One region of the Ideonella sp. BN130291 genome, then DNA from elsewhere that is predicted to be linked to it. Evidence: riboswitches for the same ligand, from Rfam matches in the RefSeq annotation. Region 1 holds a riboswitch; the other holds the start of a gene.
What was found. A riboswitch is a leader RNA that binds a small molecule or an ion and turns the genes downstream of it on or off. The one in region 1 is predicted to bind glycine.

Region 1 (3,404 bases):
CTCTTGAGCACCTTGTTCTGCTGCGCCAGCGTCCTCAGCTCGGCCAGCGCCTGCGCTTCGGTGAGCGGCGCGGGCAGCTGCATGCCCTGCGCCCGCTTGATGGCCTGCGGCACGATGGCGTCGATCAGCGCCCGGCGCGAGGCCGCGCCGATCACGCTCAGCATGTGCTGTTCGTCGCGTTGCTCCGGCCCGATGTGGCGCGCCACGAATTCGGAACAGTTCTCGAGTTCACCCAGGGGCTTCACGGCGGACATCAGCATGGCTTGTGGCGGCAGAAGAAAAAGAAACGGCGCGGTGGGCGCCGGCGTCGGCAGGCGGCGGGTGGCCGCATGCCGAAAGGGAGGATCAAAGGGTCTTCAGCAGGGCGTCGTACGCGGGCGGATCCATCAGTTCGTCGAACTCGGCCATGTTGGTCACATGCACCTTGAAGAACCAGCCATTGCCCAGCGGGTCGGTGTTGGCCAGCGACGGGTTGGCGCGCAGCTCCTCGTTCACTTCCACCACTTCGCCGGTGCAGGGCATGTACAGGTCGGCCGCGGCCTTCACCGATTCCACGACGCCGGCGACCTCGCCCTTCTTGTAGCTCTTGCCCACTTCGGGCAGGTCGACGAAGACCACGTCACCCAGCGCGTCCTGCGCATGGTGGGTGATGCCGACGATCGCGGCTTCGTGGTCCTCGATGTTGATCCACTCGTGTTCTTCGGTGTACTTGGTCGTCATTCGATGCTCCTGGCGTGTTCGTGATGGAGAAGGAAGGTTCAACCGCGGTGGTAGCGGTGGGGGGCAAACGGCATGGGCGCCACGCGCATCGGGTAGCGCTTGCCGCGCACCTCAGCGTACACCTCGTGGCTGGGCAGGGCGTGGTTGGCGGCCAGGTACGCCATCGCGATCGGCTGGTTCACGCCGGGCGCCAGCGTGCCGCTGGTCACATGGCCGAGCTTGTGGCCATGGGCATCGAAGATCTGCGCGCCTTCGCGCACCGGCATGCGCTCCAGGCCCACCAGGCCCACGCGCTTGCTGGAGGCGCCGCCCGCGAGCTGCGCCTCGATGACGCTTGCGCCGGGGTAGTGGCCAGCCCGCGCCCCACCAGGGCGGCGCACCTTCTGGATCGCCCAGGTGAGCGCGGCTTCCACCGGCGTGGTGGTTTCGTTGATGTCGTGGCCGTACAGGCACAGCCCGGCTTCCAGGCGCAGCGTGTCGCGTGCGCCCAGGCCGGCGGGCTTGACCTCGGGGGCGGCGAGCAGCTCACGCGCCAGCGCTATCGCATGGGTATCAGGCACCGAGATCTCGAAGCCGTCCTCGCCGGTGTAGCCCGAGCGGGTGACGAAGCAGTCGGCGCCGGCCAGCTCGAAGTGGCCGCCGGTCATGAAGGTGAGCTTGGCCACGCCCGGGTTCATGCGCGCGAGCGCATCCACCGCCTTGGGGCCCTGCAGCGCCAGCAGCGCGCGATCGGGCAGCGGCACGATCTGGCAGCGGTGGCCGATGTGGGTGATGAGATGCCGGGTGTCGGCGTCCTTGCAGGCGGCGTTGACGATGACGAACAGGTCGTTCTCGCGCCGCGTGATCATCAGGTCGTCGAGGATGCCGCCGTTGCTGTTGGTGAACAGGCCGTAGCGCTGCTTGCCCACGGGCAGGTCCACCACGTCCACCGGCATCAGGGTTTCCAGCGCGGCCGCGGCCTCGTTGCCGATCAGGCGCAGCTGGCCCATGTGCGACACGTCGAACAGCGCGGCGGACTCGCGGCACTGCTTGTGTTCGGCCACGATGCCGGCGGGGTAGCTCACCGGCATGTCGTAGCCGGCAAAGGGCACCATCTTGGCGCCGAGTTCGAGGTGCAGGGAATGGAGCGGGGTCTTCAGCAGGTTTTCTTCAGCGGACATTCTGTTGTTCTCCGAGGGCCATCGATTCCTGCACCGGTGAAGGTGGGGGATGCCCTCGCTGTCCGCTTTACCTGAGAGATTGACGGAGCCGGTGTGGCCGGTGGTTCCGCTTGCCCCTTCGGTGGACGAGCTCGCAACCCGTCTCTCTCCAGTGAGGTACGCCGCAAGTCTGCAGCGTCTTGCCAGTCCTTTTGCCTGAGCGTTCGGGGGTGACCCTGCGCCTTCGGCGGCTTCATGTGAAGCTCTCTCCTGACAAGCGGGCAGTGTAGCTGATCGCCTTTGAAACGGGTGCTCACGTTCGCCGGCCCGGATTCGGGCTGCGCCGTTGCCGGATCGGTTCTATGCTGCCGCCCTCCCAACATCTGCCCGTGGCCTGGCATGGCGCCGGCCACGCTTGCCCATGAAACTGCGCTCCCTGCTCCCTGCCGGCCTGTGTGTGGTGCCCTTGCTCAACGCCGCGGCCGCGGCGCCCGCTGGGTTGACCACGCTGGCCGAGCGCACGGCCTGGCAGCAGACCGGCCGTTATGAAGAGGTGATCGCGCTGTGCGATGCCTTCCAGCGTGCCTACCCCGCGGCAGTGCGCTGCATCGACTTCGGCCACACGCCCGAAGGCCGGCCGATGAAGGCGCTGGTGGCCTCGCGCAGTGGCGCGCTGACCGCCAAGGAGGCGCAACGGCGCGGCCTGCCGGTGCTGCTGGTGCAGGGCGGCATCCATGCCGGCGAGATCGACGGCAAGGACGCGGGCTTCCTGGCTTTGCGCCAGGTGCTGGAGGGTGCAGCGGCGCCGGGTGCGCTGGACCGGCAGGTGCTGCTGTTCGTGCCGGTGTTCAACATCGACGGCCATGAGCGCTTCGGCGCCTGGAACCGGCCCAACCAGCGTGGCCCGAAGGAGATGGGCTGGCGCACCACCGCGCAGAACTTCAACCTGAACCGCGACTACGCCAAGGCCGATTCGCCAGAGATGCAGGCCATGCTGCGCCTGGTGAACGAGTGGGATCCGCTGGCGGTGATCGACCTCCATGTCACCGACGGCGCGAAGTTCGAACACGACGTGTCCATCCAGGTGGAGCCGGTGCATGCGGGCGACCCCGCGCTGCGCAATGCGGGCAGGCAGCTGCGCGACGCGGTGATCGGCGACCTCGCGCGCCAGGGCTCGTTGCCCTTGCCGTTCTACATGTCCTTCGTGACCGAGGACGATCCTGCCTCCGGCTTCGAAGACAGCGTGTCGCCGCCGCGTTTTTCCACCGGCTACTTCCTGCTGCGCAACCGCTTCGCCATGCTGGTGGAAGCACATTCGTGGAAGGACTATCCCACCCGCGTGCGCATCACGCGCAACACCGTGGTGTCGGTGCTGGCGCAGGTGGCGGCCCACGGCCAGGCGTGGCGAGCCTTGCAGCAGGCGGCCGACGAGCGCGCGGCGCACCTGGCCGGGCAGCCCGTGGCCCTGGACTACCAGGCGAGCGAGAAACAGCGCATCGTCGAGTTCCGCGGCTACGAGTACACACGCACACCGTCGGAGGTGTC
Region 2 (3,404 bases), on a different contig from region 1:
CTGCTTCGACGGCATCAGCTCGCGCCTGATGCGCTTGTCCCGGGTCTTGCGTGTCGGCCGGTCTCGTCAGCGCCCGTCGCCGTCCGAGTCGCCGGGGATGGCGCGCTCGATGCCATCCTTGGCCCGCTGCCAGGCGTCACGCGAGGCATGTTTGGCATGGTCCCACTCGAGCGACGAAGTGCCGCGCGAGCTCTGCCAGTCCCGGCCGAGGTCCGACTCGATCTCGTCGAACTGACGCCCGGGGTAGCGGCTGTGTGCATCGACGCCATGGCGATAGGCAGGAGCGTAGTCGTCGTAGCTGGCGCCGCTTTGCACATAGGGCCGGTTGACCCAGTTGTCGCGCCAGTAGGTGTCGTGGTCGGCATCGGGGCCCACCTTGCCGGCCAAGGCGCCGGCGCCAGCGCCCGCCACCGCACCGATGGCTGCGCCCACCGGGCCGGTCACGCCACCCGCCAGGCTGCCCGCGATGGCACCACCGGCCACACCGCCCATCGCGCCGCCGGTCACGGCGCCGGTGGCGGTGTCGCGGTCGTCGACGTCGGTCCGGGCGAGGGTGTCGTCGCTCGTCACGTCAGAGCCCACGGCCACCTTGTCGTCGGAGCTCTTGCCGGCGACAGCGCCCACCACGGCGCCGGCGACGGCGCCGATGGCCGCACCCACCGGGCCGGTGACGCCCCCGGCCAGGGCCCCGGTGATGGCGCCGCCCGCCACCCCGCCGGCCACCGCGCCGGTCGCGGCGCCCTTGGCGACTGCATGGTTTTCCTTGTCCGACTGGACACCGCGCTCGTTGCTGCGATCTTTCATCACTGACTCCTCTCGTGGAGTGCGCCAGGTCATCGCTGCAGACAGCGGTGGCGTGGCGCACAGGATTGCTGGAAGCACTGAAGGACAGGGCAAGGGGCGTACCCTGCAGCCCGGCCGGTGTGCTCCGAAGCAGGAGCGATTGGCGTACCCGGTGTGGCACAGCCTGCAAGCGCCAGGGTGACCGGGCGCACGCGCCACGCTACCATCGCGCCATTGGTCGGGAGAGATCGCCAGGTGCACTGCGCCTGGTGGCGCCGAAGGAGCAACCGCCCCGGAAACTCTCAGGCAAAAGGACCGGCCAGTCCATGCATCTCTGAAGAGCGGCCGCACTCGTCATGCGGCCCACCGCAGGAGCAAGCGCCGGCTCATGCCAGGCGCGAATCTCTCAGGTTCCAAACAGAGGGGGCGTGCGGCGCGCGTCGTGCCGCCGCACTCCACCTTTGACGTTTGGAGACCTTGCATGAAATCGATCGCGGTCATCGGCGGTGGCATCACCGGCGTCACCTCTGCCTATGCACTCGCCCTGCGGGGCTTTTCGGTCACGCTGTTCGAGCGGCACCGCTATCCGGCGATGGAAACGTCCTTCGCCAATGGCGGCCAGCTGTCGGCATCCAACGCCGAGGTGTGGACCCATCCCGCCACGCTGCTCAAGGGCCTGAAGTGGATGCTGCGCAGCGACGCGCCGCTGCTGCTGAGCCCACGCCCCAGCTGGCACAAGCTGAGCTGGTTCGCGGAGTTCGTCGCCAGCATTCCGCACTACCGCCGCAACACCATCGCCACCGCTCGCATGGCGGTCGCGGCGCGCGAGCACCTGTTCGCCTGGGCGCAGGCCGAGGGCATAGCCTTCGACCTGCGGCGCGAGGGCATCCTGCACATCTACCGTGACCGCCAGGGCTTCGAGCATGCGGGCGAGGTGTCCCGGCTGCTGGCCGCGGGCGGGCTGGAGCGCCGGGCCGTCACACCGGCCGAGATGCGGCAGATCGAGCCCACGCTGGCCGGCAGCTTCCACGGTGGCTATTACACCGAGAGCGACGCCACGGGTGACATCCACAAGTTCACCGTCGGGCTGGCCGCCGCCGCGCAGCGACGGGGCGTGCGCACGCTGTATGGCGCCGCCGTGCGCCGGCTGGGCAGCGACGGCACCCGCGCGACTGTGAGCTACGACACCGGTGGCGAACGCGCGCAGAGCAGTTTCGACGCGGTGCTGGTGTGCGCCGGCATTGCCAGCCGGGCGTTTGCTTCGCAGCTGGGCGATCGCGTGAACATCTACCCGGTCAAGGGCTACTCCATCACGGTGCACCTGGCCGATGCGGCCAGCCAGCAGGGCGCGCCCACCGTCAGCCTGCTGGACGATGCCACCAAGCTGGTGACCAGCCGGCTGGGCGCGGACCGCTTCCGCGTCGCGGGCACGGCGGAATTCAACGGCGCCAACCGCGACATCCGCGCCGACCGCATCCGCCCGCTGGTCGACTGGGTGAACCTGTGCTTCCCGCAGGTGAGCACGCGCCAGGTGGTGCCGTGGGCGGGCCTGCGGCCGATGATGCCGGACATGATGCCCCGCGTCGGCCGCGGCCGGCAGGCCAACGTCTTCTACAACACCGGGCACGGGCACCTCGGCTGGACCCTGTGCGCGGTGACGGCGGACATGGTGGCTGGCGCGGTCGAGCAGGCGGCCAGCACGCTCGGCCGCCGGCGCGGCGTGCCTGCCCGATGGGCCGGTGCCGCGCAGGACTGACGCCTAAGGCCTCACCGGCTCTTCATGAGGTCGACCGGTTGCATGTCCTCGCTTTCGCACCGCGGGCAGCGCGCCGGTCGGGGCACCGGCGAGGGGCGGAAGTAGAAGAGCTTGCACTGTCCGCACCGCCAGGTGCGGCTGGTCTCTGGCGTTGTCATCCTGGCTCAGCAGCAAGGCGGATGCCGGCGGGGGCCCGCGCGAGCGTTCGCACGGGGCCTCCGTCTACCCGAAGGACGGGATCTTGCCGGCCGGCGGCTTGTTGCCGATGAAGTAGACGGACGGCCAGGCAAAACGGCCGAGCTCCATCCGGGAGATCAGCTTGACGGTGCTGGCATGGCGGGGATAGATGGCCTCGTAGTAGCTCACGCTGATGTCCACTGGCCGGGAGCCGAACGCCTCGCTCAAGGCGCTGCCGAGTTCCGACGCTGTAAAGCCCGCGTGTGCGCCGAACTCGTTGCGAAAGCGCCCTTGCAGCCGCATCTTCCAGTCCGCGGCGTTCCAGCGCAGCTTGTTCTTCCAATGCGCGCCCGACCCCATGTAACCGATGAGCCGGCTGCGGTTGGGCGTGCCGACACAGTAGTGCCCGCCTTCGGTGAGCACGCGGTCCATCTCGTTGAGCGCGCAGCGCCAGTCCGGAATGTGCTCCAGCGCATGGTACGAGTACACGTAGTCGAACGCGCCATCGGGAAACGGCAGCGAGCAGGCGTCGGCCACCCGCAAGTCCACCTGCTGCCGCGCTGCGGCGTCGAAGTTCGGGTTCAGGTCGATCCCGATCACCTCGCAGCCCAGTTCGCGCGACAGGATGGCGGCCTCGGTACCGTCGCCACAGCCGACGACCAGCAGACGGCTCACAGCGTTCGCAGCT

Region 2: it holds a riboswitch for glycine, as region 1 does, so the genes downstream of both, VPH43_RS14110 (D-amino acid dehydrogenase) here and gcvT (glycine cleavage system aminomethyltransferase GcvT) in region 1, are expected to answer to the same signal.

What each region holds. Positions count from the first base shown of each region.
Region 1 covers NZ_JAZARE010000010.1:231,569-234,972, reverse strand. The annotation lists gene gcvP (aminomethyl-transferring glycine dehydrogenase) at 1-260, opposite strand, end outside; gene gcvH (glycine cleavage system protein GcvH) at 346-720, opposite strand; gene gcvT (glycine cleavage system aminomethyltransferase GcvT) at 759-1,880, opposite strand; glycine riboswitch at 1,929-2,042, opposite strand; glycine riboswitch at 2,054-2,142, opposite strand; gene VPH43_RS21305 (M14 family metallopeptidase) at 2,281-3,404, shown strand, end outside.
Region 2 covers NZ_JAZARE010000006.1:101,509-104,912, reverse strand. The annotation lists gene VPH43_RS14115 (hypothetical protein) at 67-804, opposite strand; glycine riboswitch at 1,013-1,111, shown strand; gene VPH43_RS14110 (D-amino acid dehydrogenase) at 1,265-2,539, shown strand; gene VPH43_RS14105 (class I SAM-dependent methyltransferase) at 2,762-3,404, opposite strand, start outside.